2 regions of the Streptomyces sp. NPDC014623 genome follow, and region 2 is predicted to be linked to the other one. Evidence: riboswitches for the same ligand, from Rfam matches in the RefSeq annotation. Region 2 holds a riboswitch; the other holds the start of a gene.

Region 1 (5,441 bases), on a different contig from region 2:
CTGATGGCGGCGTTCCGCTGGCTCGACCGGGTCGAGCCGGGCCCGTGGCGGAATCTGCTGTTCGCGTTCTCCTGGGGCGCGTGTGCCGCCGCGCTCGTGGCGATCATCGCCAACACCTTCGCCACCCGCTGGATAGCCACAGCCACCGCGGACCCGTCGAGCGCCGACACCCTCGGGGCCACGGTCGTCGCCCCGGTCGTCGAGGAGATCGCGAAGGCCGTCGCTGTCCTGCTGATCTTCCTCTTCCGCAGACGGCAGTTCGGCGGGATCGTCGACGGCATCGTGGTCGCCGGGTTCACCGCGACCGGCTTCGCCTTCACAGAGAACATCCTCTATCTGGGCAATGCCTTCGGCGAGGACCAGGAGCTGGGGACCACGGGGCTCGCCTCCGTGACGGCGGGGACCTTCTTCGTCCGCGTGGTGATGTCACCCTTCGCCCACCCCTTGTTCACGGTGCTCTCCGGCATCGGCTTCGGTATCGCCGCGCTCGGCGGCACGCGTCACCGGGTGCGCCGGATCGTCCTGCCCCTGCTCGGACTCGCCCTCGCCATGGGTATGCACGCCCTGTGGAACGGCTCTTCGGCCTTCGGGCCGTACGGCTTCTACCTGGTGTACGGCGTGTTCATGATGCCGTCCTTCGGCCTGGTGACCTGGCTGGCGATCTGGTCGCGCCAGAGGGAGCTGCGCATGCTCTCCACCGAGCTGCCGGTGTACGCGGCGGCGGGCTGGCTGGCCCCCGCCGAGCCGCTCGCGCTGGCCTCGATGCGGGCACGGGGCCTGGCCCGCGACATGGCCAGGCACTGGAACAGCCACCAGGACCGCGCCCACGGCAGGGCCGCTGCGCGCACCGTCGCGGAGTACGAGTCCTTCGCGACCTCTCTGGCCGTGCTGCGCCGCAGAGCGCGCCATGACGGCGCGGGCCCGGACTTCGCCCTGCGCGAGCAGGAGTTGCTGCACCACCTCTGGCACCGCCGGAACATCGCGGCGCCGGCCCTGACGTACGCGGCCCACGCGACGGGCCGGCTGCGCGCCCACCGGCCGCCGGTACCGCCCCCGTTCCCCCGGCGTTTCCCCCAAGGCGGCCCGCCCCCGCAGCAGCTCCCCGCACCGCACCGGCATTACGGGGGCTACAACCCGTACAGGGAGGACGGCGGGCACCGCACTCCGCCCGGTTAGAACACCAGGCGGGCACCGCTCAGCTCCGCCACTCGCCGGGCGCCGGGCCGCAGACCGCCCGCCACCCCGCCGATCGGTCCACGGCTCAGGAAATCCGCAGCTCCCGGACAGACCGGTGGCCCTGACGCCGGGAGGACGGGCGTCAGGGCCACCGAAGTGTCTGGTGCGCTGGGGTGTCCGGTGTGCCGGGAGACCCCGGCGCAAGGGCCTCTCGTCCCGGAACAGGCCGGGCACGTGGGTCCCGGACTCACTCGGACCGCCCGGCGCATGGTGGGCTGCCCTGTGCACACCGGATACACGCACCGGTTACGCACACCGGACAGGACCGGTCAGATCGTCAGGCCCTTACCGCGCAGCCAGCTCATCGGGTCGATGCCCGTGCCGTTCGCGGTGTGGATCTCCAGGTGCAGGTGCGCACCGGTCACATTGCCGGTCGCGCCCACGCGGCCGATGGTCTGGCCGGTGGTGACCCTCTGACCGGCGGTCACGTCCATCGAGGACTGGTGGCAGTACCAGACCTCGGTGCCGTCGTCGAGCTCCAGGACCGTGCGGTAGCCGTAGGCGCCGGAGTAACCGGCCGACTTCACCGTGCCGCTGTGCACGGCCTTGACCGGCGTACCGGTCGGGGCCGCGAAGTCCAGCCCGGTGTGGTGGCCCGAGGACCACATCGATCCGGCCTGGCCGTAGGTCGAGCTGATGTAGTAGGAGGAGGTCGGGACGGCGTAGCTGGCGGCGAGCTTGGCGAGCCGCTCGGCCTCCGCCTTCTTCTTCGCCGCTTCCTCCGCCGCCTTCTTCTTCGCCGCGGCCTCGGCCTCGGCCTTGCTCTGCTGCTTCGCCGCCTGGGCCGCGGCGGCCTCGACCGCCGCCTTCTCCTCCGCGGCCCTGGCCTCGGCCTCGGCCCCCGCCTGCTGCTGCTCGGCCTGCTGGAGGATGCGGGCGCGCAGCGCCTCACCGGCGTCGGTGGTGCCCTGCTCGGCCTCGGCCGCGGTGATGCCCGCGGTGGTGAGCGGGGAGGAGACGGCCGCCGTCTCGTGGTCCGGGCCGGAGTCGCCGGACATGAACGCGCCGACACCGGGAAGGGACTTGGCGTCGGGGAGATTGTCCGCGATGGAATCGGGAAGAGAAATGGAGACCGGCGGCTTGCTCTGCGCGGTGGCCATGCCACCCGCACCGACGGCCGCGATGACACCGACGCCGAGGACGGTGGAGCTACGAGCGAGACCGCGCTGCTTGGCTACGCGGTGCCTGCCGCGAACGGGACGGATGGACTCCTCGGTGGGGTTCCATTCCTCCCATGTCCTGTCCTCATCACCGAAACTGCCGGTCCTGAAGGATGACGGTGCCTCGGGGGCAGGCTGGTTGGACGCCACGTGGGCGCACTCCTTTCCTTCCTTCTCGCCTACCGGGTTAGCTGACGGGTTCGGAGCAGGAAGGTCTCCTACGGACCCCTTCGTCTCTCGCGAGACACAGGTGTCCGATTCACCCCATGTAGGTGGTTCCCCGGTTCCCTTGCGGAATTCGGCGCTGCGCACGGTGTCGCCTCTTGCGACGACAGGTACAACCGCGCTGCGTTATCGAACGTTAATAGACACCGGGGCCCGATTCCAAGCTGTTCCCGCAGATCGACCACGATCCCGGCCTGGACTTTCACGTCTCAAACGGGCGCAAACGGGCGACTTGAGCATCCCGCATCCGGCCACCAGTTTCTGACGCTGTGTCAAATGTTATGCGAGCGGCTTCTTTCGACTACCGACGGTCGCGACCGGTCATTCACTGTCCCGCCGCACGATCTTCACCGTCGTGCGCCGCTCCTGCTGCCCCCGCGCGGGGCGGCCGACCGCGAGGAGCGCCAGGTCGTCCGTCGACCGGCCACCGGTGTGCAGCCGTACGTCATCGGTGAGCGCGGACAGCAGTTCGTCGGGCCCCGGGAAGAGCCGGCCCCGCAGCCGGGCCGCCGGGTCGTAGAAGGCACCCTTCGCGTCCCGCGCCTCGGAGAGCCCGTCGGTGAAGGCCAGGAACATCGCCCCGGCCGGCAGCGTCCACTCGTCCGACCGGTCCGGCCACACGTCCAGCCCCATCCCGAGCGGCAGCGCGGGCACGGTCGGCGCCAGTACCTCCAGCGCCCCGTCCGCGTGCAGCACGAGCGGCTCGGGATGACCTCGGTTGACGACCCGCAGCGTGTCCGAACCGGCCGGGATCTCCGCGAGTACGGCGGTGACGAACCCCTCCATGGAGTCCAGCCCGCCCCGCCGCGAACCCTCGCGGGCCAGTGCCCGCTCCAGGCGCTGCACCACGCCCTCCAGCGACAGCTCCTGCTCGGCGGCCTCCCGGAACGCCCCGATCACGACGGCCACCGCCGCCACGGCGTCCAGTCCCTTGCCCCGTACGTCCCCGACGACCAGACGCACCCCGAACGGCGTGTCCGCGACGGCGAACAGGTCACCGCCCACGAACTCGTCCGCCTGGGCCGCCTCGTACCGCGCCGCGACCAGCAGCCCGCCGATCCGGTCCTCGGGCGTCGGGAGCACGGCACGCATCGCGGTCTCCGCGATCACCCTGGCCGAGGCCAGCTGCTCGTTCCCGCGGCGTACGACACGGTTGATGGCGAGGGAGAGCGCGGCGACGGTGATCAGGGTGAGCAGATCGGTGACCGGCACGACCTCGGCGAGCATGCCGTCCGAGACCCGGATGGCGAACACGACGATGACCGCCGCCACTCCGACACGGACGGTGCCGGCCAGTGAGAAGAACGGGGCGGCGATCAGCGGGGCGGCGGCGAAAAGAGGAACGGCTGTGACCTCGTCCGGTGTCCCGAGGTCGAAGGCCACCCCGGCACAGATCATCAGAGCGGGCAGCACGCGCACGAACCGCTGGGAACGGACGTTCCCGGCGGCGCCCCCTGACCGTCCGTCCCGCTTCCCCACCTGTGTACTCCTGCCCGGTCCACCACGGCTGCGGACGGTACCGTGCCCCACCCGGGCCGGCCGGAGCCGCGCCGAACGACGCCACGTCATCGGCCGAAGGGAGGAGCGCGTCGGAGCCCCGCCCCGGTGGTCAGCCGGAGAACCGGTGCTGCGCGTGGATCGTCAGTGCATCCCGTGCGAAGACGGCGATTCCGTCTCCGTAGCGATCGTAGTTCCTCCAGGGGCGGAGACCGGCGAGGTACACCCCCGGGCCGGTCACCCGCGCACCCGTGTCCTTGCGCCGCGTCACCCGGCCGTGGCCGGGTGACGCGGCGCATGACAGAGGCCCGGATCCTTGGAAGGATCCGGGCCTCTGTCTTCAGTAGCGGGGACAGGATTTGAACCTGCGACCTCTGGGTTATGAGCCCAGCGAGCTACCGAGCTGCTCCACCCCGCGCCGTTGTGATTGCAACTCTACGCCATCCGGGAGGGTGCTCCGACCATTTACGGCTGCCGCCCCCTCGTCCCCTCGCCGCCGGGCACTCCTCCGGTACCGGTGTGTTTTCTCGACGCGGGCTGTACGCAGTGGAGTTGACGGCTGGGTGATGTGCACGGGGCTGTGGTCACACCCGGTCAGGGCCGATCCGGTCCGACCGGTCCGGGCCGGAGCCCGGTGCCGCGCGATTGCGGGACTCCGGGCGCGGCGGGACTCTGGAGGTGCAAGCCTTTCGGTGTTCGGTCCCGTCTGCGCGACATCCCGGGGGTGCCGGCGTCGGCCCAGCAGCCTCACCCGAACCGATGGTGCAGGGGAGGCCGGGCGCACGTGCGCGAGGAGACGACCATGGACGCCACCCTGCTCGAGACGATGAGGACCGCTCTGCGCGGCCCCGTCATCGGTCCCGAGGACCAGGAGTACGGACAGGCCCGCGCGGTCTACAACGGCATGATCGACAAAAGGCCCTCGGCCCTGGTCAAGTGCCGCGACACGGCCGACGTCATGGCGGCCGTCGGCTTCGTCCGCGAGCACGGGCTGGACGTGGCCGTCCGGGGCGGCGGGCACAGCGGCCCCGGCCTCGGTCTCTCCGACGACGCGGTCACGCTCGACCTCTCACCCATGCGTGGCGTGCGGGTCGACCCCGCCACCCAGACCGCCCAGGCCGACGGCGGTGCGACGCTGGGTGATCTCGACCACGCCACCCATGCGTTCGGCCTCGCCACCCCGACGGGGATCATGTCCACGACCGGTGTCGGCGGACTCACCCTCGGCGGCGGTCACGGCTACCTCACCCGCGCGTACGGTCTTTCCGCGGACAACCTGATCTCCGCGGACGTGGTCCTCGCCGACGGCACCTTCGTCGCCGC
Region 2 (5,441 bases):
TCCTCGATGGAGACCAGCGGGTACGCGGAGACGAGCTCCTCGTAGTACTCGGTCATCTCGGCTGCCGAGCGGGACTTGCCCTCGAACTCGTAGACGCCGTCCTTGTAGAACTCGGACGCGGCGACGTCGAGGGCGAGCGCGATGTCGCGGCCCGGGACGTAACCGGCCTCCTTGACGGCCTCGATGATGAGGTCGAGGGCGGCGCGGTTGGACTCGAGGTTGGGGGCGAAGCCGCCCTCGTCACCGAGACCGGTGGACAGGCCCTTGGTCTTCAGGACCTTCTTCAGGGTGTGGTAGATCTCCGCGCCCCAGCGAAGGGCCTCGGAGAAGGACTCGGCGCCGATCGGCGCGATCATGAACTCCTGGATGTCCACGTTGGAGTCGGCGTGCGAGCCGCCGTTCAGGATGTTCATCATCGGAACGGGCAGCAGGTGCGCGTTCGGGCCGCCGAGGTAGCGGAACAGGGGGAGGTCGGAGGCCTCGGACGCCGCGTGCGCCACGGCCAGCGAGACGCCGAGGATGGCGTTGGCGCCGAGGGAGCCCTTGTTCTCGGTCGCGTCCAGGTCGAACATCGCCTGGTCGATGAGGCGCTGCTCGGTGGCGTCGTAGCCGACGAGCTCCGGGCCGATCTGCTCGATCACGGCGAGAACGGCCTTCTCGACGCCCTTGCCGTGGTAGCGGTTGGGGTCACCGTCGCGAAGCTCGATGGCCTCGAACGCACCGGTGGAGGCGCCGGACGGAACGGCAGCACGTCCCGTGCTGCCGTCGTCGAGGCCAACCTCGACCTCGACCGTGGGGTTACCCCGGGAGTCGAGGATTTCCCTGGCTACGACGACGTCGATGGACGGCACGAGGCATCTCCTTCTGGGATCTGACACTGGTTGTGCAGGGTCACTGTGGCCTTGCGCCACGAGCCTAACCGGCTCGGCCCGCTCCGTCGGCCGTCCGCCCGCCCCCTGGGACGAAAAAGCACCCAAGAACCTGCATTACGGGCAAAGCTCCAGAATTCTACTGGCAAGTAACTACAAGAACCGAACGCTCGCCCTCCCCGGCGAGCCCGCGTCCGGCACTCCGCCGGGGAGTACCGGACACGCCACGGCCCGGCGCGCGGGGGGCCGGCGCGCCGGGCCGGGCCTCCGGGGCGGAGGAGGGCCCCGGTCCGTCTCCGGCTACTTCAGGTGGAGCTGCTGACCCGGGAAGATCAGGTCGGCCCGGTCGACGATGTCGTCGTTCAGCTCGAACAGCTTCTCCCAGCCGCCCTTGACCTTCTTCGCGTCAGCGATCTTGCTGAGGGTGTCGCCGGCCTTCACCTCGTACTCGCCGTCGCCCTTCTCGACCTTGCCGCCGGTCGGGGTGGTGACGGTCTCCTCGGGAGCCGTGCGCTTCTCGCTGCGCGTGGTGGGCTGCTCGGCCTTGCGCTCCGGCGCGGCCTGCGGGGCCGTGTCGCCGTTCTTCTCCGAGCCGGTGTCGACACCCGGGTCCACACCGTCGTCCGTCAGGCCGCCGGCGCCCGCACAGGCCCAGGCACCCGGGCCCTGCAGGTCGAGGAGCTTCTCCGCGGCGGCTATCTGCTGACCCTTGCTGGCCAGGTCGGCGCGGGCGGCGTACTGCGTGCCGCCGGCCGCCGCCCAGCTGGACTGCGAGAACTGCAGACCGCCGTAGTAACCGTTGCCGGTGTTGATGGACCAGTTGCCGCCGGACTCGCACTGGGCGACGGCGTCCCAGGTGTCCACGGAGGCGGCGGAGGCGCCGGTCGCACCCATGAGCGGCACGGCGACGGCAGCACCGGTGACACCGGCCAGGGTCGCGATACGGACGGCCTTGGACGGGCGGCGGTGCTTGCCCTTGCTGGAAAGCAGCATGGTTCTCCTCACCGACGCCTACGAGGTGAGCTGTCGGGTTCGGACTGTGAGCTGCCCGGCCTCCCGCATGCACGGAAGACTTCACCCCAAGCCGTACCTTCGCCCGTCTTCCGACGGCCGGGTCCGGCACTTACCTGGGTCCCCCGCTCCTGCCTACGGCGCTTTACGCGTCGGTTCCCTTCGGCCGACGGCAGGATTCGGCGTGACGGTCGAAGGTGCCCGCGGTGCGAGCGGCTCCGACCGTAATCACACCCAACCCCTACATTCAAAGGCGGACATAACGGCCAATCAGCGCGTAACGATCAAGCGCGCCGGGTCGTTCTCGCAGGTCGGAGCAGATATGGACGGACCGGGCACGCGGGATGCGCCGACTGAAGCAAAGAGACCCATGTCTCACTTACGCATAAGTGGACATAGGCCTCTGAACTACCCGTGCTTTCGGGGCGTTTTCCCGCTTTCGATCAGTTGGCGGTGGTCTCCGCCAGGGTGTCCTGCACGACCGCACCGATGCCGAGCTCCAGGTTCTGGCCGGGAAGGATCAGGTCCGGGTCGGAGCCCAGCTCGTCCTTGTTGGTCTCGTAGAGCGCGGTCCAGCCGCCGGGGAGCTCCTGCGCGTCGGCGATCGCCCAGAGACTGTCACCCTCGCGGACGGTGTACGCCTCCTCCGCACCCTGACGCGCCCCGGAGTCACCGCGCGAGGCGTGACGGCCGGATTCACGTCCGTCCTCCAGTTCCGGTCCGGCGCTCGCCTCGGGGGCCGGCGTGCCGCGGTGCTTTCCGCCCTTCGCCCCGTCCCCCTTCTCCGCACCGGACGCACCGGACGTCTCGGGGGTTCCGGAGGTTCCGGGGGACGGAGTGGCGGACGGCGAAGCGCCTGTCTCGTCACCCTTCTCCGTGGTGCCGTCGGACACGTTCCCGCGCGCGTCGTCCTTCGCGCCGGAACCGGCCGGGGCCTCGAGGCCGTCCGCCGGCTCCGGGGCTTCGGCCGAGGGGGTCCCGGACGGGGTCGCGGCCTCCGAGGGCTCGGCGGACGGCTCCCCGCCCGGGTCGACGCCCGGCAGCGTCCCGTCCGGGGCAAGCCCGGAGATCACGGCGCAACTGGCCCAGGCCTGCGGGCCCTCGGCGTCCAGCACCTTCTCCGCGACCGCTATCTGCTGCGAACGGCTCGCGAGGTCGGCGCGGGCGGCGTACGCCGTGCCGCCGTAGGCCGCCCAGTCGTCCTGCGAGAACTGCAGGCCGCCGTAGTAGCCGTTGCCGAGGTCGGCGCTCCACATGCCGCCGCTCTCGCATTCGGCGACCCGGTCCCAGGTCGACGCCTCCGCGGCTTGCGCACCCCCCGCACCGAGCAGCGGGATGGCGATGGCCGATCCCGTGACGCCTGCGGCGACGACGATGGCGGGTGCCTGACGAGGGCGACGGTGTCTGCCGGTCGCGGAGCCCATGGGTTTGCCTTCCGTGTGACTGACTTGTGACGGGTGAGTCGAACGGTGAACCTAGCCCTACTCGAACGTGTGTCACAAGTCGATGCAGCGGAGATCACGTGAAAGTCACGGAGTTGACAGGCTGTCATTCTTTCCGGCCGGATGCCCGGGAGCGAAGTCCACGGGAAGCGTGCGCAGTCCACGCATGATGAGCCCGCCACGCCATCGCAAATCGGCGGGTTCCGCAGCGAGCCGCAGGTCGGGGAGGCGCCTCAGCAGCGTCGCCAGTGCCACCTGCCCCTCCAGCCGGGCCAGCGGCGCCCCCAGGCAGTAGTGGATGCCGTGCCCGTATCCCAGGTGCTGATTGTCACTCCGCGCGAGATCCAGGGTGTCCGCGTCCTGGAACCGCTCCGGGTCCCGGTCGGCGGCGGCCAGCACCACGAGAACGGGGTCCCCCGCCGCGATCTCCTGACCTCCCAGCGTCACGGGCTCGGTGGCGTAGCGCCATGTGGCGAGCTCCACCGGTCCGTCGTAGCGCAGCAGTTCCTCGATGCCCGTGGCGAGCAGTTCCGTCTCCCCCGCCGCCAGCGAGCGCTCCAGACGTTCACGCTGGGAGGGATTGCGCAGCAGGGCGTAGGTGCCGTTGCCGATGAGGTTCACGGTCGTCTCGAAACCGGCGAACAGGAGGATGAAGGCCATGGCCGCAGCCTCGTTCTCGCTGAGGTGTTCGCCGTGGTCGCTCGCCCGGATCAGCCCGGAGATCAGGTCGTCACCGGGACTCTCCCTCTTCCGGTGGATGAGCTCGGCGAGATAGCCACGCATCTTCTTGACCGATCTGGCCACCCCGCCGCGCGGCCCCCCACCGTGCCGGATCATCATGCCCGCCCAGTCACGGAAGTCGTCCTGGTCCTCGCGCGGCACACCGAGCAGGTCACAGATCGCGTAGATGGGAAGGGGGAAGGCGAAGTCGTGGATGAGGTCCGCCTTCCCCTCCTCGACGAAGGTGTCGATGAGGCGGTCCGTCAGCTCCTGCACGCGCGGTGCGAACTCCGCGACCCTGCGCGGCGTGAACGCCTTGGACACGAGCCGGCGCAGCCGGGTGTGGTCCGGTGGGTCGATGTTCAGCAGGTGCATCATCAACTCCGCCTTGCGCTCCCCGGGGATGCCGGTCTTGCCCTTGGCGTTCGCGGGCCCCGCGTGGTGGGCCGGGTTCTTGGAGAGCCGGGTGTCGGCGAGGGCCTGCCTGGCATCGGCGTACCGGGTCACCAGCCAGGCCTCGACACCGCTGGGCAGCGCCGTGCGGTGCACGGGGCTGTGCTCGCGGAGCCAGGCGTAGGCGGGGTACGGGTCGGTGGCGAACTCCCAGGTGAAGAGTTCTGGTGCTGCGTCGGGCGCGGAGGCCGTCTCGGGGCTGTCGTTCACTCCTCGACGCTATCCGGAGCGGCACCGGGCCCCTCCGCGGCCCGGATCGCGTCCCGGTAGGCGCGGGCGGCGGCCCGCAGGGCGGCCTCCGGGTCGGTGCCGTCCTCCTCGGCCCGTACGGCGAGGGCGAGCAGCCGGTAGCCGACCCCGTCGCCCTCGGGGAGTGCGACGTCGAGGCCCGCGGTACGGACCCTGCTGCCGAGCTTGGCCGCCAGCGCCAGGCCGGGCTGACCGAGCGGCACCCCGTCGGTGACCGATGCGCGCTGCTTCTCGATCGCCTTCGTCCGCAGCCAGTGCGCGTGGACGTCCTCCGGGGTCTCGGCGGTCTCGTCGCCGAACACGTGCGGGTGCCGGTGGATCAGCTTTTCCACGATCGTGGCCGCGACGTCGTCGATACCGAACGGCTCCTCCTGGTCCTCCTGCGCGATGCGCGCGTGGAAGACGACCTGGAGCAGTACGTCGCCGAGTTCCTCCCGCAGTTCCTCACGGTCGCCGTCCTCGATGGCCTCGACCAGTTCGTAGGCCTCCTCGATGGCGTACTTCGCGAGGCCCTGGTGCGTCTTCTGCGAGGTCCACGGGCATTCGAGCCGGATCCGGTCCATGACCTGGACCAGATCCAGGAGCCGCGCGCCGGGCAGATCGTACGAACCGGGCAGCAGCTCCAGATCCGGCATCTGCACCCGGCCCGAACCACCGAGCCGGGCCAGGCCGTCGGTGAGCCGCTGATCGCCCTCGC

The links. A riboswitch is a leader RNA that binds a small molecule or an ion and turns the genes downstream of it on or off. The one in region 2 is predicted to bind cyclic di-AMP.
Region 1: another riboswitch for cyclic di-AMP. It lies ahead of ACF1FZ_RS17470 (M23 family metallopeptidase); the one in region 2 lies ahead of ACF1FZ_RS13265 (transglycosylase family protein).

Annotation. Positions count from the first base shown of each region.
Region 1 is NZ_JBIBZU010000009.1:269,411-274,851, reverse strand. It holds gene ACF1FZ_RS17475 (PrsW family intramembrane metalloprotease) at 1-1,176, shown strand, start outside; gene ACF1FZ_RS17470 (M23 family metallopeptidase) at 1,506-2,546, opposite strand; cyclic di-AMP (ydaO/yuaA leader) riboswitch at 2,558-2,710, opposite strand; gene ACF1FZ_RS17465 (PP2C family protein-serine/threonine phosphatase) at 2,943-4,100, opposite strand; tRNA gene ACF1FZ_RS17460 (tRNA-Met) at 4,463-4,536, opposite strand; gene ACF1FZ_RS17455 (FAD-binding oxidoreductase) at 4,921-5,441, shown strand, end outside.
Region 2 is NZ_JBIBZU010000006.1:239,094-244,534, reverse strand. It holds gene eno (phosphopyruvate hydratase) at 1-851, opposite strand, end outside; gene ACF1FZ_RS13265 (transglycosylase family protein) at 1,170-1,862, opposite strand; cyclic di-AMP (ydaO/yuaA leader) riboswitch at 1,863-2,033, opposite strand; gene ACF1FZ_RS13260 (transglycosylase family protein) at 2,324-3,304, opposite strand; gene ACF1FZ_RS13255 (cytochrome P450) at 3,410-4,705, opposite strand; gene ACF1FZ_RS13250 (nucleoside triphosphate pyrophosphohydrolase) at 4,702-5,441, opposite strand, start outside.